3 regions of the Paenibacillus sp. FW507-14B1B genome follow, and region 3 is predicted to be linked to each of the others. Evidence: riboswitches for the same ligand, from Rfam matches in the RefSeq annotation. Region 3 holds a riboswitch; each other region holds the start of a gene.

Region 1 (7,647 bases), on a different contig from region 3:
ATCCAAGAAAGTGACATATGCATATAACGAATGCTCTATAGGTTCATCTAATGGACTCACACCGGCACACGAAAATTCAGTCTGAACTCCGATCTGGTTGAGCTTATATAGGGCCGAATAGATCTCAAGATCCACCTCGACCCCATTAAACATTGTAGTTCTTTTCGGATGTCTACGTATTTTAGGGGCACGATCCCATTCTTTCAGTTCTCTCTTCCGGCGTCTCCAATACTCTTCGGTGTGTGAGCTAAGAAGCACTTCACCCGTTGTATCTACCTGATCATTAATCATGTGAAATCTTCCCTCTCGTTATTAACCGTTATATTATTATATTCCTGCTCTCGATGCACAGGATGCGGAGCCCAACCATGTATGTGGATTACCTGCCCAACACCAGCCAAGCTTAGGTTTCCCTCCGCTAATCCACAAAGCTGTTACCCTCTTATCTCCACACCGTGATCCAAGCAGAGAGAATCCTTTATTTTTCATTAACATATCCGGATAATGCGTTATAACCGCAACTCCCTCTTCCAGTGTCAATGGCGAGCGATTCTCGTTAATGATTATTTTAATAGCCTCGTTGGGCGTAATATTACGAGTGGACTCCCCAGTATCGATATCCAAGACCAGATAAGCCATTCCATTCGGTAATTGAATGCCCTCAATCGGCTTGAATCTTTCAACCTCTTCTGCTTCCATCACGCTAAAGCCCTTTTTATTATTTCGCTCTACGAGTCCCATCGCTAATTCCCCATTCACCCAATCCCCCTTGATGACAATCACAAAGGGAATACGTTCTTCTAATTCTTTCAGAGTAATAGAGGCATCGATGACAGCTCGAAGTGGTTCTAATCTCTTCTTGAACCCTTCTGGTTCAAGGTCAATTAAAGCAGGATATCCTTTATTAATTAAATTCTCAACTTGACGGTCAAATTCTTTATTCAACATATATTGCGTATCCCTTCTTTCCATAGAACAACTCTAGGTAGCATAGATCATCATGTCGAAGGACTACCATTCGAGCTCAATTGATTGTACTATTTCATCTTACAACATTCATGCTAATTGTAAACTTGACGAAGTAAATCATTGATGTTATCCATGTAATGTCGTAATAGTTTAGAAGGGACTTTAATGTTTATTAAAAGTGGATTGATCGTTGTTGCACCCGATTGTTGAAAATACTAGGCTGGTCTTTCGATCAACAATCCCATAACCTCTGAACTGATATTAACTGTTTATCTTCGAATTCAACCTCATAAATATCTGGTTTTGAAGTCTGTTGCCAGAATTGAAATCCGTAATTCGAGTCGAAGTAATTCATAATAATCGTCATGATATTACCATGTGTTCCAATGACAATTCTCTTCCCTTGGTAATCCGATAGTAATTTAAAGATGACAGGCATAGCCCTCTCTTGAGCTTGTCTAGTTGTCTCTCCTTCAGGCATACAATAATCTTTATCCGTAAATGATCGTTCGATCGCGTTAATTAGCTCCTCTTCAGATATTGCTTCATTTAGGGTAGCGATAGGCCTTTCAATGAGCTCGTTGTACAAAATGATGTCTTTATATAGCAGCTCGGCAAGTGGTAATACCGTTTCTCTAGCCCGATGGTGGGAACTGGAGACAATAACATCAATCCGCTTATCTTCTAACAAGGTTGCCACTCTTTGCGCATCTGATTGCCCTTGCTCATTAAGTCTTGCTCCGCCTGATGTTTTCTCTTGTTCTAATGAAAATGGAGCGATGCCGTGCCTGACAAAATAAATCGTCGTTTTCATTTGCCCACCCTCTCCTAAATCCCCAATATTAAAATCATTTTCCTTCAATATATGATCAATGTAAAGATCGAAAAAAGCCGTGGATTAGCTATTATATTCAGCTAACACACGGCGCTTATACTTTTCAATTCTAATATCATTATATGAAATATGAATTATGCCTCTTCTACAGCAAGCCCATCAAGTGCTTGCTTGGCAAGAATACGTGCTTCTTCAACCGTATCAGCCGTGGATAAAGCAACGGCCATTCTCCGACCCAATTTACTCACAGGCTTACCAAATATACGAACCTGGGTGTTTGAAACAGATAGTGCTTTCTCCACACCGGTAATTTGATAATTCTCCAATTCCTTATCTGCTTTCAAGGGGCGACTGGCACCCGGTAATAATTGAATAATTTCCGGAATAGGATAGCCTAGAATTGCGCGAACGTGAAGAGCAAACTCGGATAGATTTTGAGTGACTAGGGTTACTAATCCTGTATCATGCGGGCGAGGGGAAACTTCGCTAAAATACACTTTATCTTCTGTTAAGAATAATTCAACACCAAACAGACCATATCCGCCCAATTCATCCGTAATCGTTCTAGCAATATGCTTAGCTTCTTCAAGTTGTTCATCAGTCATATGATGTGGTTGCCAGGATTCAATGTAATCCCCGCTCTCTTGAATATGCCCAATAGGTGCACAGTAGCTCGTTCCATTCACGCTGCGGACCGTTAGAAGTGTAATTTCAGATTCAAAACGGATGAACTCTTCAATGATGACCCGACCATTCTGAACCCGTCCTCCCTCCATGGCAATGCTCCAACATTTCTCAATGTCCTTCTCCTCACGGCAAACGCTTTGTCCCTTACCTGACGAGCTCATTAGTGGCTTAATGACACAGGGATAGCCCATCTCATGGACCGCTTGAACAAATTCTTCATATGTATCCGCAAATTTATAACCTGCTGTTGGCAGACCAAGCTTCTCTGAAGCTAGTCGTCTAATCCCCTCACGATCCATCGTCAGTTTAGCTGCCCTTGCGGTAGGGATTACCCGATGGCCTTCCTCCTCAAGTTTTAACAATTCAGAAGTCGCTAAAGCCTCAATTTCTGGAACGATAAGATCCGGCTTTTCCAGTTCAATAATTTCACGTAATTTCTGTTCATCTAGCATATCAATCACATAGCTTCGGTTCGCTACCTGCATAGCAGGTGCATGTTCATAACGGTCAACGGCAACCGTCTCAACCCCTAATCGCTGCGCTTCAATAATGACTTCCTTCCCCAGTTCACCAGAGCCGAGTAATAACATTTTTTTAGTCTGTAACATTGGCTATCCCTCACTTTATTTGGATTGATCTACAATGAAATGTAGATAAATAAAAAGAGGCAAGGAGAAAGAAACTCCTTACCTCTGCCCAGGCGTACGGCCACTGCCAACAATGTGCTCCCTCATGGTTCCCCATGTTCCGCCAGTTACACATTAGCATTTCAATTGTCATGTAAATCATACTGAAATAATCGTCTATTTGCAAATAGATTCAACAAAAAAAGCCGCTATATAGCGGTTTTTTTTGTATGTATGACCCGAAAAGTTTAATCTTCAGAGTCAACATTATGGAACACTTGCTGAACATCCTCTAAATCCTCAAGTGCGTCAATCAGTTTCTCAAACTGTGGCATTGCGTCTTCCGGAAGCTCGACATAATTTTGTGGCAGCATCGTTAATTCAGCAACCGTAAATTCTGTAATACCAACATTTCTGAACGCTTCTTGAACCTCGTGAAATTGATCTGGTTCCGCATATACAATAACAGAATCTTCTTCTTCCATGATATCACGAACCTCAACATCAGCTTCCATCAACAATTCGAATACCTCGTCCAATGTTTTGCCTTTTACACCTATTACAGCAGTCGCATCAAACATATATGCTACTGATCCGCTCACGCCCATGTTTCCGCCGTTCTTGTTAAAGGCAGAACGCACATCAGAAGCTGTACGGTTTACGTTATTCGTCAATGTATCAACAATAACCATTGCCCCGTTAGGTCCAAAACCTTCATAACGAAGCTCCGTATACGTTTCTTCTGAACTTCCTTTTGCTTTATCCATAGCACGATCGATAATTGCTTTTGGTACGTTATACGTTTTGGCCCGTTCAAGAACGACTTTCAAAGCACGGTTTGATTCGGGATCCGGCTCGCCTTTTTTGGCTGCTACATAGATTTCAACTCCAAATTTCGCATAAATACGACTTGTATTTGCATCCTTTGAAGCTTTCTTTTCTTTGATATTATTCCATTTACGACCCATGATGTTCCCGCTTTCTTTATAAATTTTACTTTCCTATTATAGCATCATACTCGGTTATGAAAAAACCACTGATCTGAAACATTTTGTTTACCATCACCACACATATATTATAGTTGTTCAGTTTCTACATATACAAATATGTTAATCTCGTTACCTTCGACTAATCGCTGCCTGCTCATGTACCCGTTCGGTATTTTTAAATAATGGAGCCAGCACAATGGAACCTATAATAAACAATATTCCACTAGCGCTAAACACGATGAATAAGGAAGATTGCTCCTTCAAGAAACCAGAGAATGACATTCCAAGAACCATCATCCCCATAAAAATAGGTGTTATCGCTCCTCCAACTCTTCCGATATAAGCGGTCTCCGTGTTCTTCATAATAAGTGTTTGAATCCCCACTTGAATGCATGGGTAGAAGAATCCACTGATCATCTGAAGCAATATCGTCACCCACACGACGCTCGATGCCCCAATACCTACTGTGACAATTGCACTTACAACAAGACCGAGTGCAAGCATAAGTTGAGGTTTCATTTTGGCAACTAAACTCATAATGACTGCTCCACCTACCAGCATAGCGCCACCATTTGCCATAAGAAGCCACTGTAAGAACTCTTTATCCCTTCCTAACTTCTCGATCGTAATAAATAGCATCAAAGGCTGAATCATTCCCACCGCGAGCCCGCTTGCTGCAAATGAAACACTTAATGTTCTCAAAGATACATTATTCCAAAGATATTGAAGCCCCTCTTTCATCTCGCCCATAAAGCTGCTCTTCTCTCTAGTTACTCCCTGCTGATCACGTGGAAGTCTGGTCAGAATAAGTGCGGACACAAAAAACATAAGAGCTGTCAAACCAAGAGAAACCTCTATTCCATAATTCAGGAATATAAATGTACCGATTACAGGACCAAGTACCATGAAAATTGCCATTAATGATTGAGATAGTGCCATAACACCTTGAACCTGGTCACTGGGTACATGCTCTTTATAGAACCTCATGGCCGACGGCTGCCAAAATTGAGACAAGCTAGATGAAATCAAAGTCCCCAAGAGCAGCGTGTACCATCCACCAAAATTCAATGCGAGCATCACGGCAACGACAGATAGTCCCGAAAGTACATCACACCATACCATCGTCCTTTTTGGCTTCCAACGATCTGCAAATGTCCCTCCTATAATGGCAAAGATAAAGATGGGGGCATATTCTACCACAGAAATAAGAGATACATATAAGGGGTCGTTATTCGTGAGGTTTGTAACATATAACAAAATCGCAAAATTTCTTATCCATATGCCAAGCTGGAGAAACACACTCGAGAGCATGATGGTTTGCACATAACGATTCTTCAACATACTAGATCAATCCTTTTCTTTAAATTGGACTTGCTTCAACATCCTGGCCTTCCTGATGTCCACATATTACTCGTGTCATCTTTCGTAACCTCCTCGTTCAAGTCTGTAGTCATTATATGGTGCTAATTAATGAAAAGCAACGTTTTTTTGGTTATTTTTATAAACATTTACTGTTTATATCTATTATAAAATAAACAAATACTTATTATGTTTATTGATTGAACATTCTCAAAGTGTGAAGGTATATGCTCAATGAATTTGATCTAATCTCAGTCGGAGGGTAAGATATATACACAATAAAGAACGAGAGGCATGATGAAAATATGATAAAAAATGAGAAGATTAAAGCACTTGAAGTTGAGCTGACGGGTGTCAACGGAGAAGCTCTGGGGATCGTCCCTACGGCGCAAGCGCTTGAAATGGCTCGTAAAATGAAAGTGGATCTAGTCTGCACATCTTTATTTAGCAGTCCTCCACCTTGTCGCCTAGTGGCTTCCGGAGCAATTAAAGAAGAGCGTCAACAAGCACGCAAGAAAGAACAACCCGCAAAAACAAAAGAGATCCGGCTTACACCAAATATCGAGGAACATGATTATGAAACGAAGAAAAATCAAGCTGAGAAGCTGCTTCGTGCAGGCAATTCCGTATCACTCGTTGTCCGAATTCAGGGAAAAGAAGGAGCAAAGGCTAAAAGTCTCCTTGAAGAACTCATACAAGACTTGAAAGACGTCGGGCAGAAGAAGACAGGTATTCAAGTAAGTGGTAAACAAGCAATGGTTGAGCTTGAAGCGAAGTAATTTTTCTTATTTCTTAAGTTTCTTCACTTGGTGAAAGATCGTCATGATCGCAGACAACAAAGGGGCAGTCTACTAGTCTTTCGACCTTTAAGACCGCCCCTCTATCGGAATAGGGATACACTACGTAAACATTTTCTAGAGATACTTCTTGGAGGCCAAACTATTGCACGTACAACTGAAAGAACAGAACAACCATCAAGAAATCACTGTCATGGATACTCAAGAATTATATGGAGAGAAGGGGAATTTTCGAGTATTACAGTTCTCTGGTAACGCCATTCAAGGCGCACTGGATTTGGATCAACCTAAGCGTATACTATTCGAATACCCTAGGGCGATTATCCATCTTGTCGAATGGAATGATCCGACTCTTGAAGATATTTTCATTATCGGTCATGGCATTGGGACCTTATCAGGTTATTTCTCGAATAAGCGCTGTAAAGTAGCAGAACTCAGTGCTCCGATCGTTCATCTTAGTCGCCAGTATTTTGGCTATAATCAGGATAATATTATCATTGGTGATGGACGTGCCATACTCGAAAACGAACAAAATGAGGGTCTAGATTATATCGTCGTTGACGCTTTTACGGATAAAGGGACACCTCATCATCTTGTGTCATGGGAATTCTTCCGAACTGCATCAGAAAAGCTTGATGAACAAGGTTCAATTATCCTAAATCTTATAGGAAGAAGTGAAAACGACTCTTTCATTCATGCCATCCATACCACAGCTTCCGATATTTTCCCTTATGTAAAATCCTTTTCCCTTCCTGTTCAGGATTCTACTGATACCCAAAATATACTGATCATGGCTAGCAAAATCCCAATTACGTTCCAATCTAAACACCTAGCGGGATTCTCAGAGGTACAATTCAGTGAAGGATATATCATTTGGGACTAAGACCAAACAAAAACATCGCCTTTTCGGCGATGTTTTATGGTTAAGATTGATTGATGCTGTACCTAAAGATTACGCTTGTTCAACTGTACTTGGGTCCATATAGACTACTTCCCATAAATGACCGTTAATATCTTCGAAACTCCTACTGTACATAAAGCCGTGATCCACTGGATCATTAGTTGGTTGTCCACCCGCTGCCAGAGCTTTATTTACAATCTCATCCACCTGTTCTCTGTTCTCCGCAGAAATTGCTATGATCACTTCAGTAGAATTCGATGAATCAGAAATCTCTTTTTTCGTGAAGGTTTTGAAATAATCTTCAACTAATAACATTACATAAATATGTTCACTGATTACCATACAAGTTGCGTTCTCATTTGTGAACTGAGGATTAAACTCAAACCCGATCTCCGTGAAAAATTCAACCGTCTTGTTAAGATCTTTTACTGGTAAGTTTACAAATATTTTATCCGCTTTTAAAGCCATAATACGTTCACCTCTT
Region 2 (7,647 bases), on a different contig from region 3:
AATACTAGAGTATACGGTGCAGGCTTTTAGGTGGAATTCGAATCGTCAATCACAGTAGAATATGATACACTTTTTAACAGAAGAGTGCTTTCTCTTTAGCGTTAGGGTCCGATCATGATGGGCTGCTGGTTGCTGTGAGATACAAGCGCTTTTTCTTGTGGTCAGTTAAATGCAAGATGTGAAGGGTGCATGGGTACTGAACCGATGACGATATAGCAATCCATCCTTGTGGCAATGTGAGATTAATATAGCTGCTGGATGATCTAATATATAGAAAGTTTGGGATGACAATGGATCCAAAAGAGAATCGAATCAGTGAACAGGAAATGGTTGCTCCTCATCGTGTCACCAAAATGTGGCGGATGAACATGGATGATAAATTAGATATCAGGATGAACACGATTGTTGGACGTTCCACGAAGAGTGATACTGAAAAAGATGAATCAGTTGCTTCTGGATTGCACCTAGAACAAGGGGACGCGCTTGTGCTTGAAGAAGCTGGAAGAGTGCTTGCAGCGGGTGGAACGGTAGCTTTCCCGACCGAAACGGTCTACGGTCTAGGTGCTGATGCAGGAAACACGGATGCGGTGGAGCGTATTTTTGAAGCAAAAGGTAGGCCCTCAGATAATCCACTTATCGTGCATATATCGGACAAGAGTCAGTTGGATGGCCTTGTTCTGAATGTGAATGAGACCGAACGGCGTTTGATGGAGGCCTTCTGGCCGGGACCGCTGACGCTCGTCTTGCCTGTGAAGCCCGGCGCGGTGTCTACGCGCGTAACGGCTGGGCTGGATACGGTAGCGGTGCGCATGCCGGACCATAAGGTGGCGCTGGCCTTGATCAGTGCCGCAGGCTGTCCGCTCGCTGCGCCTAGTGCGAACCGCTCTGGCCGGCCAAGCCCGACGCTGGCCAGCCATGTGTTTGAGGATCTGGCGGGTAGCATCGACGGCATTCTCGACGGCGGCCCGGCCGGGGTCGGTGTCGAGTCGACGGTCGTTCAGGCTAGCCAGGACGGTACCGTGACGGTGCTGCGCCCCGGCGGCGTCACGGAAGAGCAGCTTGCCGTATTAGCGGCAAGCGTCCAGCGCGACCCGGCGCTTGCGCGCGCCGGGAGCGCCAACAGCCCGGCGCCGCGCTCGCCGGGCATGAAGTACACGCACTACGCACCCAAGGGTGCGCTGTGCATCGTGCAAGGGCGGACGGCTGAAGCCGTGTCCGCCAAGATCCAGGCCGAGCTCGACGCGGCCCAGGCGCGCGGGGAGAAGACCGGTGTGCTGTCATTCGACGAGCACATCGGTCGCTACCGCGCGGACGTCGTCGTCTCGCTCGGCAGTTTGGCCGCACCGGAGGAAGCGGCCCACCGGCTTTACGCCGGGCTTCGCCAATTCGATGAAGAGGGCGCGACCTTTCTTCTGGCAGAGTCCTGCCCGGAGAAGGGTCTCGGCGCTGCAGTGATGAATCGGCTTCTTAAAGCAGCAGGCCATCATATTTTGCAAGTAGAATAATAACGACTATCCGGAATGATTCCTTCCTTGTCCGCATATGGTGTACAAGACCATAGGGACTTGGGGGAAATTCGGATGTTGGAATCGTCTGTCCAATCAGGGCAACTCGCGACCATCCTAATTATGGCTGTGGCACTGGGATTGGACGCATTTTCGTTAGGTATTGGCGTCGGGATGAGAGGTATTCGGCTGAGGCATATTCTGAATATCAGTCTGCTAATTGCGTTCTTCCATATGCTTATGCCGCTGATTGGGTTATTTGCAGGAAGATATGTCGGCTCTTTGCTTGGACAAGTTACAGGGCTTGCAGCGGGTGGGCTGCTCGTGCTTCTGGGTGGACATATGATCTGGAATTCTTTTCGTAAGGAAGACGGTAAGCTTGTTAATCACACCACGCTGCTAGGCATGCTGTTGTTTGCACTTAGTGTCAGCATCGACTCATTCTCTGTGGGCGTCTCCCTTGGTATGTTTGTCAAAGATGTCCTATTGATTGTGGTATCATTCGGTGTAATTGGGGGACTCATGTCGATTATGGGGCTTATGCTGGGACGACATGCAGCTAGTAAGCTTGGGGAATATGGAGAAATGATAGGCGGCGTTATTCTGCTGGCATTTGGTTTGATGTTTATAATTTGATACAATAACAGCAATGGAATTTTGGGAGGTGGAGACCGTGAAAAACATATTATTTGTCTGCACCGGCAACACCTGTCGTAGTCCCATGGCTGAGGGTATGCTGCGTAAGCTTGCCGAGGGAAGAGGGATTTCGCTCGAAGTGCGTTCCGCAGGTGTTGCCGCTGTAGAGGGCATGCCTATATCTAGTCATGCCGGGACGGTTCTTCGGGATCAGCAGATTGAAGAATGTCATAGCTCTAAACCACTCAGCACAGATCTTGTGGAATGGGCCGATATGATTCTGACATTGACGCTGTCCCATAAGCAATACGCGATTCGTCAGTTTCCTTATGCGGCGGACAAGGTTCATACGCTGAAGGAGTACGTTGAGAATGATGAGCAGGTGCTTCGGGATCTGCAAGAGCAGGACAGTCTGCTTGCATCAATGGAGATGACAAGATCACTTGGTGGTGAACTTCAGGAGCAGGACAAGGTGCGTCTAATCGAACTTAGACAGCGTATTCCGAGCTTTGACATATCCGATCCATTCGGTGGTTCACTGGAGGATTACGAGGCTACAGCAGCAGAAATTCGCTTAGCGCTGTTCCGCTTGCTGGATAAGCTAGGGAATGAGAATAAGTAGAAACTGCACGAATATATAAACATTTATCCGTTGCTTTTCTGCTGAGTTTGATTTAAGATGAAGTGGAAAAACACGGATTCCGATGTAACTGGCGACGAAGTGGATGAAACCACGATGGAGCATCGGAAACATACGGCCGGTCGCCTGGGCAAAGAGCAATTGGTGCACATTTCACGTGCGCGGACTGCTCTTTTTTTCGTCTTTTAATGACAATTTGGGTTATAATGATACAAGTTGTTGTACACGTGGTTTACATTGTTTTTGTGAATTACGGTGACAAAAGACGAAACATACAAGGGGGTTTTTCATATGAAAATCGCATTAGGCACAGATCATGCTGGTATTCGTTTGAGAGAGGAAATTTCGCAGGTTATTCGCAGTCTTGGACATGAGGTTGAAGACTTGGGTTGTGGCTGCTCTGATTCGGTTGATTATCCGGATTATGCACTTCCGGTATGTGAGAAGGTCGTATCCGGAGAAGCTGACCGCGGCATTCTGATCTGTGGAACGGGAATTGGCATGAGTATTGCAGCGAACAAGGTGCCAGGCATTCGCTGTGCACTGACGCACGATGTATTTTCGGCAAAAGCTACCCGTGAGCATAATGACAGCAACGTGCTGGCTCTCGGAGAACGAGTGGTAGGTCCTGGATTGGCAGCTGAGATTGTTACAGCTTGGCTCGGTACAGAATTTAGTCAGGGTGAACGGCATGTTGGCAGGGTTAACAAGATCAAGGCCATTGAGGAACGCTATCTGAAAGGTTAAGCTCATCGCAGGTGATGCAAGCTAATGCCTGCTTAATTCTGGCGTTAGCTTGTGTTCAGGGCGATCGCATCCATGGGGGGCTGTGACATGACAGATTACTCGAATGATCATGATTTGAAAGAGCAAACCGTGACGATTGTACGGGAGCTGGCCCAGGCTGCAGGCTTGGGACGAGGCAAAATACTGGTTATTGGAACAAGTACAAGTGAGGTTGCCGGTCGCAAGATAGGTACTGGTGGTGCGCTTGAGACGGCTCGTCAAGTATTGAATGGTATTGAGGAAGTGCAAGCTGAGTTTGGCTTTCATACTGCATTTCAATGCTGTGAGCACTTGAACCGTGCACTTGTGGTGGAACGAGAACTTCTCGAACATCTGGGACTGACGGAAGTGGCTGCTGTACCTATTCCACATGCGGGCGGGTCCATGGCTTCCGCAGCTTACCGAAGTCTTGCTGCTCCGTGCCTTGCTGAGAGCATCTCGGCACATGCCGGTATAGATATCGGTGAGACCATGATCGGAATGCATCTGCGCCCGGTTGCTGTACCATTTCGGCCTAGTATTCGTTATATCGGGGAAGCACGCGTGACCGCAGCACTGACAAGACCGAAGTTGATTGGTGGGCAGCGAGCCGTTTATCGGTTGGAGCAAGATATGAACTCCACTTCTTGTGATTAAGGTCTAGTAAGTTTGATGTTGTGATTGATGATATACCATATAAATTTTTTGAATTTGGGGAGGAAACGAAGATGATGGAGAATTTGCGTAAGCAAGACCCGGCTGTACTGGAAGCAATGGATTTGGAACTCAAACGTCAACGCAGCAACATTGAACTTATCGCTTCGGAGAATATCGTTAGTGAAGCGGTTATCGAAGCGCTAGGATCCGTGCTCACGAATAAATACGCGGAAGGCTATCCGGGTAAACGTTACTACGGTGGTTGTGAGCGTGTTGATATCGTTGAAGATCTAGCTCGCGACCGTGCTAAAGAGTTGTTCGGTGCAGAACATGTTAACGTTCAACCTCACTCAGGTGCTCAAGCGAACATGGCTGTATATTTGGCTGCTCTTAAGCCTGGGGATACGGTTCTCGGCATGAACCTCGCTCACGGTGGACACTTGACACACGGAAGTCCTGTGAATGCATCTGGTCTGTTGTATAACTTTGTAGCTTATGGTGTGCAAGAAGATACATTCCTTATCGATTACAACGAAGTTCGTAAAGCAGCTTTCAAACATCGTCCACGTTTAATCGTTGCTGGTGCAAGTGCATACCCGCGTACCATCGATTTTGAAGCGCTGGCTTCTATCGCTAACGATGTGGGTGCGCTGTTCATGGTTGATATGGCGCATATCGCAGGTCTTGTTGCAGCAGGATTGCATCCGAACCCTGTTCCACATGCTCATTTTGTTACGACTACTACGCACAAAACACTTCGTGGCCCACGTGGTGGTATGATCATCTGCAAACAGCCTTGGGCTGCTGCTATTGATAAAGCAGTATTCCCAGGCTCCCAAGGTGGACCTCTTATGCACGTTATTGCATCTAAAGCTGTAGCTTTGGGTGAAGCGCTCGAACCTTCCTTCAAAGTGTACGCACAACAAGTTGTGAAGAATGCAAAAGTACTTGCAGATACGCTGATGGCTGAAGGCCTGAACATCGTTTCTGGTGGAACTGACAACCATCTGATGCTGGTTGATACACGTAATCTCGATATTACGGGTAAGGACGCAGAGAAGGTGCTTGATTCTATTGGAATTACAGTTAACAAAAATGCTATTCCGTTCGATCCGACAAGTCCGTTCGTAACAAGCGGTATCCGGATCGGTACACCAGCTATTACATCCCGTGGTATGGATGAAGAAGCAATGGTTGAGATCGGTAAGATCATTGCCCTGACTCTTCGTCAGCCGCAAGATGAAGCTACACTTGCAGAAGCAAGCCGCAGAGTAGCTGAATTGACAGAGAAATACCCTCTTTACCCAGAGATGAAATACTAAAAATAGGTAGGCATCTTATTCTAGCCATGCATTGGCCCCGTCTTCAAAAAAAGAAGGCGGGGCTTTTTTTGAGAAAATAATATTTCAGCATTTTTTCTCGGATAACTGGAAAACCTAGTATGCTAGGATAAGTTAATGATTTGAAGCTGCCATGTTTTTCCCCATATTAGATAGAAGAAACATGATGCTTGCAGGTGTGAAATCAAGCTTGGTGATGATATAATAGATAGGATTTATGGAGCCCGCTAGAATTCATATCCATATTGAAAAACATATTGTAACCAACCGGAGGGACCTGACATGGGAAAATTGGTGATTTGTGATCACCCATTAATTCAACACAAACTGACATTTATCCGCGATATGCGGACTAACACAAAGGATTTTCGTGAGTTGGTCGACGAGGTAGCAACGTTGATGGCTTATGAAATTACTCGCAGTATACCGCTGGAATCCATTTCGGTACAGACACCTGTAGCTGAGACGGAAGGGAAAGTTATTTCAGGTCGTATGCTGGGATTGATTCCGATCCTGCGTGCTGGTCTTGGTATGCTAGACGGTGTTGTTAAGCTACTTCCAGCTGCAAAAGTGGGACATGTAGGTTTGTTCCGTGACCCTGAGACACTGCAGCCTGTAGAATATTATACGAAGCTTCCTACGGACGTCACGGAACGTGAGCTGATCGTTATCGATCCTATGCTGGCAACAGGTGGATCCGCGATTGCGGCGATTGATGTACTGAAGAAGCGTGGTTGTACCCAGATTAAGATGATGAACCTGGTAGCAGCACCAGAAGGTGTGAAAGCTGTTCAGGAAGCACATCCGGATGTAGATATCTATGTGGCTGCTCTTGATGAGGGCTTAGATGAGCATGGATATATCATTCCTGGTCTTGGTGATGCAGGAGATCGTCTCTACGGCACGAAGTAACAATCTAGAGAATATTAGAATGTTTTAAAGAGGGGGTTAACCGAACATGTCTAAAGTGAAAGTGATGACCATATTCGGCGTTCGTCCGGAAGCCATCAAAATGGCACCACTCATTCTGGAACTTCAGCGTCATCCCGAGCATATTGAATCCGTAGTATGCGTAACAGCGCAGCATCGGCAAATGCTCGATCAGGTATTGGACGTGTTTAAGATTGTCCCGGATTATGACCTCGATGTCATGAAAGACCGTCAGACCTTAAATGAAATTACCGTTAGAGTGCTGGAGGGACTAGAGCCTGTCCTGCGGGAAGCTAAGCCGGATATTGTATTGGTGCATGGTGATACGCTGACGACATTCCTTGCCAGCTATGCAGCTTTCTTGCAAAAAATACAGGTAGGTCATGTAGAAGCAGGGCTTCGTACATGGAATAAACTTTCTCCGTACCCTGAGGAGATGAATCGCCAGCTGACGGGTATACTTGCAGACATTCATTTTTCTCCTACCAACTGGTCGGCAGAGAACTTGCGCAAAGAGAATAAGAATGATTCAACCATTTATATCACAGGCAACACGGTAACAGATGTGTTTAAATACACAGTACAACCTGATTATAAACACCCTGTTCTAGACTGGGCGGCGGGTAAACGGTTGATCCTGATGACGGCACATCGCCGGGAATCACAGGGTGAACCACATCGGAACATCTTCCGTGCGATCAAACGGATTGCTGATGAGTTCGAGGATATCGCGATCGTCTATCCGGTTCATCTAAGCCCTGCGGTTAAAGAACCGGCACACGAGATCCTTGGCAATCATCCACGTATTAAGCTCATCGATCCGCTGGATGTCGTTGATTTGCACAATTTCTATCCGCATACACACCTCATTGTGACTGATTCGGGTGGTCTGCAAGAGGAAGCTCCATCGTTCGGCGTACCTGTATTGGTGCTGCGTGATACGACAGAGCGTCCGGAAGGAATCGATGCAGGAACACTGGAACTGGTGGGTACCCACGAAGAGGATGTATATGCACGTACGAAAGCTCTGCTAACGGATAAAGCGTTGTATGACTCTATGAGTCAAGCCGCAAATCCATACGGTGACGGGCAGGCATCGGAACGTATTGTCAATGCGATTTTGCACCATTTTGGGGTCGTGAATGAGCGTCCGGAAGAATTTCACACAATGTTC
Region 3 (7,647 bases):
AATCATTCCTATGATCTGGTGGTTAAAAGCTTGCCTAAATCGATCCGAATTACAATAAACGAAGGCAAAGTGCCCTCAGCCACAATCTACGAGGATAAAGAATGAAAAATACGATTACCGATATAGCCAAGATTGCAGGAGTGGCAAAAAGCACGGTATCCCGTTATTTAAATGGTGGATCCGTTAGTGACGCTACCCGTAGAAAGCTTGATCAAGTGATCCAAGAAACAGGATATACTCCCAATACATTTGCTCAAAGCCTAAAGGCGAAGAAGACGAATATGATTGGAGCCATCGTTCCGAGGCTTGACTCTTTCTCTGCCTCTCAATCGGTTACCGGCCTTGATGAAGAGCTTAGGTCTCAGGGCTACCAGCTGCTCATTGTGAATACAAGCCAAGATTTAATTCGGGAAATAGAAGCACTATATGATCTGGCCAGACAGAAAATTTCGGGCATTATTCTATTTGCTACACAGGTCACAGAAGCTCATTTGACAGCGATTCAAGAAATAGAGGTTCCGGTTATCCTTCTTGGTCAACAGCATCCGGATGTTCATAGCATGGTGTATGACGATTATGGTGCAGGTTATGATGTGGGTCAGTATATCTTGAATAAAGGACATAAGCAGATCGCTTATCTTGGTGTCACTGAGAAAGATGTAGCCGTTGGTGTTCATCGAAAACAAGGCTTTCAAGATGCTATCCACAAACGTGCTGATGTTGAAGTGAATTTTTATGAGAGTGGCTTTAAAATGTCAGATGCCGTTATAGCAGCCTCATCCATTCTAGATCAAAGTAACCCATCTATAATTGTATGTGCTACGGATAACATTGCACTGGGTGTCATGAAGGCTGCTTACATGAAAGGAATAAGGATTCCTGAACGGTTATCCGTTACTGGATTCGGCGGTTATGACGTCACTGAAGTGATTCATCCAAGCCTTACAACGGTTAAATATGGTTATTCGCAGTCAGGTCGATTGGCTGCATTAAATATCATAAAACTAGTGAGAGAAGAATCCGTGAAACCATTAACAATTCTTGGATATGATTTTATGGATCGTGAAAGTGTTGACAGCGTTTGAAATAATCATTTATACTAAATGCGGAACCGGTTCCAAAAAGGATAACAAAAGCTTTTTTGGAACTGAGTTCATTTTTTTACTCATGAATGGAACCGGTTCCGTTGTATCTGTTTTTTAAAGTTAGATATTAATAATTCTTTGTAAAGGAGAAGAGAGATGGACAGAGAACAGAAATATCGGCTTCTCACACAGGCTTCTCCCGAAGAGATTGCCGCTTTAACTGATCTGGTTGCACGAAGTCCATGGCGTCAGAAATTCCATGTTCAGCCTGCAACCGGACTATTGAATGATCCCAATGGATTTTGTTTCTATGCAGGAGAGTATCATCTCTTCTATCAATGGTTTCCACTCGGGACGTATCATGGAATGAAATACTGGTATCATACCAAGTCCAAGGATCTCGTGTTTTGGCATAATGAAGGTATCGCCATTGCTCCCGGTGATCCGATTGATTCCCATGGTGCCTACTCGGGAAGCGGGATTGTTAAAGATAACAAGCTTTACTTGATGTACACAGGTAATACTCGGGATCAAGACTGGAACAGACAACCTTATCAATGCTTAGCCACTATGAATGAAAGCGGTTTAGTTAGAAAAAGAAGCGAACCCCTTATAGCTAATATTCCACAAGGATATACCGATCATTTTCGTGATCCGAAGGTATGGAAAGACGAAGATATGTATCGCTGTGTGATTGGTTCCCAAAGGCGAAACCTTACAGGAGCTGCGGTAGTATACGAATCGCCTGACCTAATAAAGTGGCAGCTCCGAGGAGAGATAAAGACTGGATTGAACGGTTTCGGTTATATGTGGGAATGCCCAGATTATTTTGAATTGGATGGCAACGGTGTACTCATCTTCTCACCTCAAGGGTTGCGTCCAGAGGGAGAGCGTTATCACAATATATACCAATCAGGATTTGTATTAGGAAGGCCGCTGAACCGAGATACATTAGAGTTTGATCATGGAGATTTTGATGAGCTGGATCGTGGATTTGATTTCTATGCACCTCAGACGATGGAGGATGAGAAGGGACGCCGGATTCTGGTTGCATGGATGGGTCAGCCTGAAGTTGACTACCCAACGGATTCGCATGGATGGGCTCACTGTCTTACCATCCCAAGAGAACTCAAAATCGATCAGGGCAAGTTAATACAACAGCCGGTTCCAGAACTCCGACTCCTACGGGAGCAATCTATGGAGATAAAGGACAAGATTACGAATGAAGTTCGTACCTATAAGCGACTCGCTGGAACCTGTTACGAAATGATATGTGAATTTCATGATATAAAGGCGGATGTTGTAGGGATTTCAATTCGTGCTAGTGAGCATGAACAGACGGTGATTAAATATGACAGGAAGCGCAGCACACTAACGCTGGATCGATCCGCATCCGGTGAACCTGTTGGTCAAGAATATGGAATGACTAGATCGTGTCATATGGATGGAGAGCAGCTAAAACTTCATCTCTTTGTAGATATATCCTCAGTGGAGTTATTTGTTAATGATGGGTCAGAGGTATTTACGAGTAGAATCTTTCCGCAGCCCGGAAGTGAGGGGATACGAGTGTTCACCGAAGGAGGCAGTGCTGATATAGCAGTAACGAAGTGGGATCTTAAACAAGCCGTAGACTTAAAGAAAGGGGAGTATTAGGATGGCGGACAATCGGGAAATCGCAAAATCAGTAGTGGAGGCAATCGGTGGGAGGGAGAACATCGCTTCTTTCGCTCACTGTGCAACTAGACTTCGTATCATGGTGCATGATAAGGAGAAGATTGACCAGGAGAAAGTGGAGAATATCGATAAGGTTAAAGGTGCATTTTTCAACTCAGGTCAGTATCAAATCATCTTCGGTACTGGTACGGTCAATCAAATATTTGAAGCCGTTGAAAGCCTAGGGCTTGAGAGTACAAGTAAAGATGAGTTGAAGAAGGAATCAAAAAAATCAGGCAATGCTTTTCAACGGGCCATCCGTACATTTGGTGATGTGTTCGTGCCGATTATTCCCGTATTGGTCGCAACAGGGCTATTCATGGGGCTTAGGGGGCTGCTGACACAAGAACAAATGCTTGCTTGGTTTGGTGCAACCCCAGCAGACATTTCTCCTAATTTCCTATTATTCACTCAGGTGCTCACAGATACGGCGTTCGCCTTTCTACCTGCGTTAGTGGCATGGTCTGCCTTCAGGGTGTTTGGAGGTAGTCCGGTTCTAGGGATTGTGCTCGGATTAATGCTTGTTAATCCTGCTCTTCCAAATGCTTATGAAGTAGCTAATGGTTCATCAGAAGCACTTATTTTCCTTGGATTCATTCCTGTTGTAGGTTACCAGGGGTCCGTGCTTCCCGCATTTTTCATGGGACTCATAGGGGCAAAGTTCGAACGTTTTCTTAGAAAAAGAATTCCGGAAGCGCTGGATCTAATCGTAACTCCATTCCTAACACTTGTGGTTATGATTGCGCTTGGACTATTTGCCATTGGTCCGGTATTTCACTCGGTTGAAGAGGTTGTTCTAAATGCAACGACATACTTGCTAGAGCTTCCTTTTGGACTGGCGGGGCTTATCATTGGCTTCTTTAATCAGATCATTGTGGTCACAGGTGTGCACCATATTTTTAATTTTCTAGAAATCCAGTTGCTAGAGCGCACGGGTGCTAATCCTTTTAATGCGATTGTTACAAGTGCAATGGCTGCTCAAGGGGCAGCTTGCCTAGCTGTGGGCTTGAAGACCAAGAATAAGAAGCTAAAGGCGCTTTCTCTTCCATCGTCATTCTCTGCTTTTCTAGGTATTTCAGAGCCAGCTATCTTCGGGGTTAATCTTCGATATGTCAAACCATTTGTGATGGGGCTTATCGGTGGTGGTGTTGGTGGTTTTATGGCTTCATTGTTACAGTTAAAAGCGACAGGCATGGCTGTAACGGTTATACCAGGAACGCTCTTGTACTTGAACAGTCAGCTCCCACTTTATATCCTGTGTAACTTAGTTGCGATGGGTGTTGCGTTCACATTAACTTGGTTCTTTGGATTTAATGATCGAATGCTTAATGACGTTTCTAACAAAAAATAGATTTTTTCTGCCTGAGAACATTGTATAATGATGGACAAGAAGCTGAATAGCGAGGAGTCATACATCAATGTTTAGAGGGTGGAAATTGTCTGTACTCGGGATAATCGTTGTAGGTATCACGGCAGCGGTCGCTCCGCAGTTCGGTCTGATCGATTATGGCCGGTCTATTTCAATGTTTATATTGTTCGTTCTATTTATAGGAGCGCTTGAAATAATGGAACACTTGAGGAATCGCAGAAAAAAAGATTCGTAAATCACATTAGGAAATTCAGGTGCACCTTACTTCAAAACGTGATATATTTAAAAAAACTACTATGTGTAACTGGCGTAACATGGAATACCATGAGGGAGCACATAGATAACAGCCGTACGCCTGGGCAGAGGTAAAGCGATTCTAATCAGAATCGCTTTACCTCTTTGTGTTTTATTAACATAAATGTCGAAAGGGCTGATTAGGATGAAGAACGAACCGTTGATTTTGGATGGTAACCAAGTAGCGAGTAATATTAAAGAGGCATTGAAGGATCGTGTAAACCATTTGGTACAAAAAGGTGTAACACCTTGTCTTGCCACGATTCTTGTTGGGGATGACCCTGCTTCTGAAACATATGTCCGCATGAAAGGTAACGCCTGCAAAAGACTTGGAATTGATTCCAAACGGGTTGTGTTGGAGGCGTCTACTTCTACGAAGGAGTTGATCAATGTTATTCAAGATCTGAATACTGATCCCTCCGTACACGGAATATTGCTGCAGCATCCTGTTCCTCATCATATTGATGAACGTGCTGCGTTTGAAGCTATTTCTATTGAAAAAGATGTGGATGGCGTCACAATGCTAGGGTTTGCACAAAATGCATTTGATCAGGCTGCATTTCCTTCATGTACTCCTGCAGCCATTCTAGCTATTATGGACGAATACCAGCTTCCTATGGAAGGAAAGCATGCCGTTGTTGTTGGCAGAAGTCCAATCCTCGGTAAGCCAGTATCCTTGATGCTTCTGAACCGAAATGCTACGGTTACAATCTGTCATTCGAGAACACAGAACTTGGACCAATTGGTCTCTCAAGGGGATATTGTTGTGGCTGCAGTTGGTAAACCGAACTTTATCCAAGGAGACTGGATTAAGCCAGGTGCTGTGATTATGGATGCAGGCTATAATGAAGGGAACATAGGAGACTGTGATTACGAGGCGTGTTATGAGCGTGCAAGTGCGATAACGCCCGTTCCAGGTGGAGTAGGCCCAGTGACGATTGCAACACTTCTCAAGCATACTGTTGATGCAGCAGAGAAGAGTGCTGTGAAGTAATACTTACCATAATGAAAAAGAAGACAAAAAAACCCCGAATTTAACAAATTCGGGGTTTTTCTGAGTTAGATCATGAATGCATCACCAATGGTTACAAGGGTTATTCAACTATGGTGTAAAATAATCCCACACATTTTATGTGCTACAATGGGTAATAAATTTGAAATGATTAGATCAGGGAGGGCGAATATGGATTGGTTGGCTGTACAGCCCTATTACAAAATTCAAAGAGAGATTGGAAGTACGGAGCAAATCATGTATGAGGATAACAGGACATTGTATTTGTACCGCGATCGGATTGTAACGCAGTATCGTGAATTTAAGGTTGCAGATGTATTCGACTTGTCCTATCGTCAGATGGGAAAGGCTGGCGGCTTTCTATACTTGCATACGAAATTCGGCGTATATTCCTATACGGTGAAAGATAGCCCGGAGCGTTTCATTCAAGCTTTTAAAAATCTGTAACACATATACCTTAAACGCTTGTTTACTCGTCTAGGTGATAAAGAATTCGGATATATTCTCGTGGTAAAAAGAATCGAGTGCTTTCTGTTTCCATTGGATTATGAGTGTTTATATTATCATTGTAGCTAAATGGTGAGACCGTAGAATCAGGATAATGGATCCGGCTGATGTAGTTGTCTAGAAGGACTGCACCCATAAGTAGAACAGCGAATAGCAATACGCAAACTGTGATTTTTCGGATGATCATTCTTTATCACTCCTCACTTAAGAGTGATGCCCAATTGAATTATTTTCATTCATTTTTCTTTTGACAAAAACGCTGAATTTAAGATATACTGGTTCACAGTTTGAAGTTGTACGCTAATTACATATGGAAGTAACCGGAGGAGCCTGCCAACAGCGGGCTCTTTTTGCGTTTTTTCGGTCTTACGATCTTTGTATTGGCAATACTAAGGGAAGATTAACATTTTTGGGCTAAGGAGGAATCAACTTGTCGCTGCTTCACGTCGCCATTATGGTACCGATATTTTATGCCGTTCTGGTACCTCTGCTTTACAAGTACATGAAACGAGTACACACAGGATGGTTTATTCTACCTGTTCCTGCCTTATTATTTGCGTATTTCATTGGCAGGATCCCTTCTATACAAGATGGGGAAGGTGTACTTTCAACCTTACGGTGGATCCCTTCATTAGGTATTAACTTCACCGTATATCTGGATGGGCTAAGCTTGTTATTTGCACTACTGATTACAGGGATTGGTATGCTTGTTGTCTTCTATTCCGTGTTTTATATGGATAAGAACAAAGAAGCAATCCATCGCTTTTATGTTTATCTGCTTCTGTTCATGGGAGCTATGCTCGGCGTTGTGTTATCAGACAACGTAATGGTGCTTTATGGATTTTGGGAATTGACAAGTGTATCGTCTTTTCTTCTAATCGCTTTCTGGCATACGCGTGATCGTTCCAGATACGGGGCATTAAAGTCCATGCTCATCACTGTATTTGGTGGTCTTGCTATGTTTACTGGATTCCTGATGCTATCCATCATGTCAAACAGTATGAGTGTTCGTGAAATCATAGCTAATAGCAGTGAGATAACAAGTCATGGATTATTTATTCCTGCTATGATTCTTATTCTGCTCGGGGCATTTACGAAATCAGCTCAGTTTCCATTTCATATTTGGTTACCTGACGCAATGGAAGCACCTACACCTGTCAGTGCTTATCTCCACTCTGCTACGATGGTTAAAGCAGGACTGTATTTGGTTGCCCGCTTTAGTCCTGTGTTCGCAGGTCAAGCCGAATGGTTCTGGATTGTAACAGCCGTGGGATTAACCACACTCATTTATGGCTCAATTCGAGCTATTAAACAGACCGATCTTAAAGCTCTATTAGCATTCTCGACCATAAGTCAGCTAGGTCTAATTATGAGCTTGCTAGGTCTTGGTTCCGCCGCCGCATTTTACTCGGGGAATCCAGACTCCCTTATCTACACAAAAGCAACAACCGCAGCGATCTTCCATCTTATCAATCACGCTACATTTAAAGGTGCATTGTTTATGGTGGTAGGTATCGTTGACCATGAGACAGGTACGCGTGATATCCGCAAGCTTGGCGGCTTGATGTCACTGATGCCCATCACTTTTACGATCGCTGCAATAGGTGCATTCTCGATGGCAGGATTACCACCGTTTAATGGTTTTCTAAGTAAAGAAATGTTCTTTA

Evidence for each region. A riboswitch is a leader RNA that binds a small molecule or an ion and turns the genes downstream of it on or off. The one in region 3 is predicted to bind ZMP and ZTP.
Region 1: another riboswitch for ZMP and ZTP. It lies ahead of purT (phosphoribosylglycinamide formyltransferase 2); the one in region 3 lies ahead of AC3WJJ_RS08455 (bifunctional 5,10-methylenetetrahydrofolate dehydrogenase/5,10-methenyltetrahydrofolate cyclohydrolase).
Region 2: another riboswitch for ZMP and ZTP. It lies ahead of rpiB (ribose 5-phosphate isomerase B); the one in region 3 lies ahead of AC3WJJ_RS08455 (bifunctional 5,10-methylenetetrahydrofolate dehydrogenase/5,10-methenyltetrahydrofolate cyclohydrolase).

Annotation. Positions count from the first base shown of each region.
Region 1 covers NZ_JBYSWS010000001.1:31,669-39,315, reverse strand. Annotated here, with positions in the region: gene AC3WJJ_RS00190 (hypothetical protein) at 1-291, opposite strand, end outside; gene AC3WJJ_RS00185 (DUF5701 family protein) at 328-948, opposite strand; gene AC3WJJ_RS00180 (histidine phosphatase family protein) at 1,202-1,783, opposite strand; gene purT (phosphoribosylglycinamide formyltransferase 2) at 1,939-3,099, opposite strand; ZMP/ZTP riboswitch at 3,179-3,259, opposite strand; gene AC3WJJ_RS00170 (YebC/PmpR family DNA-binding transcriptional regulator) at 3,366-4,085, opposite strand; gene AC3WJJ_RS00165 (MFS transporter) at 4,236-5,447, opposite strand; gene infC (translation initiation factor IF-3) at 5,771-6,244, shown strand; gene AC3WJJ_RS00155 (spermidine synthase) at 6,408-7,145, shown strand; gene AC3WJJ_RS00150 (VOC family protein) at 7,215-7,631, opposite strand.
Region 2 covers NZ_JBYSWS010000004.1:422,806-430,452, forward strand. Annotated here, with positions in the region: gene AC3WJJ_RS20595 (L-threonylcarbamoyladenylate synthase) at 291-1,505, shown strand; gene AC3WJJ_RS20600 (manganese efflux pump MntP) at 1,581-2,141, shown strand; gene AC3WJJ_RS20605 (low molecular weight protein arginine phosphatase) at 2,179-2,763, shown strand; ZMP/ZTP riboswitch at 2,838-2,920, shown strand; gene rpiB (ribose 5-phosphate isomerase B) at 3,073-3,528, shown strand; gene AC3WJJ_RS20615 (TIGR01440 family protein) at 3,616-4,203, shown strand; gene glyA (serine hydroxymethyltransferase) at 4,275-5,525, shown strand; gene upp (uracil phosphoribosyltransferase) at 5,826-6,455, shown strand; gene wecB (non-hydrolyzing UDP-N-acetylglucosamine 2-epimerase) at 6,502-7,647, shown strand, end outside.
Region 3 covers NZ_JBYSWS010000002.1:40,627-48,273, reverse strand. Annotated here, with positions in the region: gene AC3WJJ_RS08480 (MmcQ/YjbR family DNA-binding protein) at 1-105, shown strand, start outside; gene AC3WJJ_RS08475 (LacI family DNA-binding transcriptional regulator) at 102-1,085, shown strand; gene AC3WJJ_RS08470 (glycoside hydrolase family 32 protein) at 1,242-2,738, shown strand; gene AC3WJJ_RS08465 (sucrose-specific PTS transporter subunit IIBC) at 2,740-4,149, shown strand; gene AC3WJJ_RS08460 (hypothetical protein) at 4,217-4,402, shown strand; ZMP/ZTP riboswitch at 4,458-4,535, shown strand; gene AC3WJJ_RS08455 (bifunctional 5,10-methylenetetrahydrofolate dehydrogenase/5,10-methenyltetrahydrofolate cyclohydrolase) at 4,607-5,455, shown strand; gene AC3WJJ_RS08450 (hypothetical protein) at 5,645-5,920, shown strand; gene AC3WJJ_RS08445 (hypothetical protein) at 5,943-6,167, opposite strand; gene AC3WJJ_RS08440 (Na+/H+ antiporter subunit A) at 6,411-7,647, shown strand, end outside.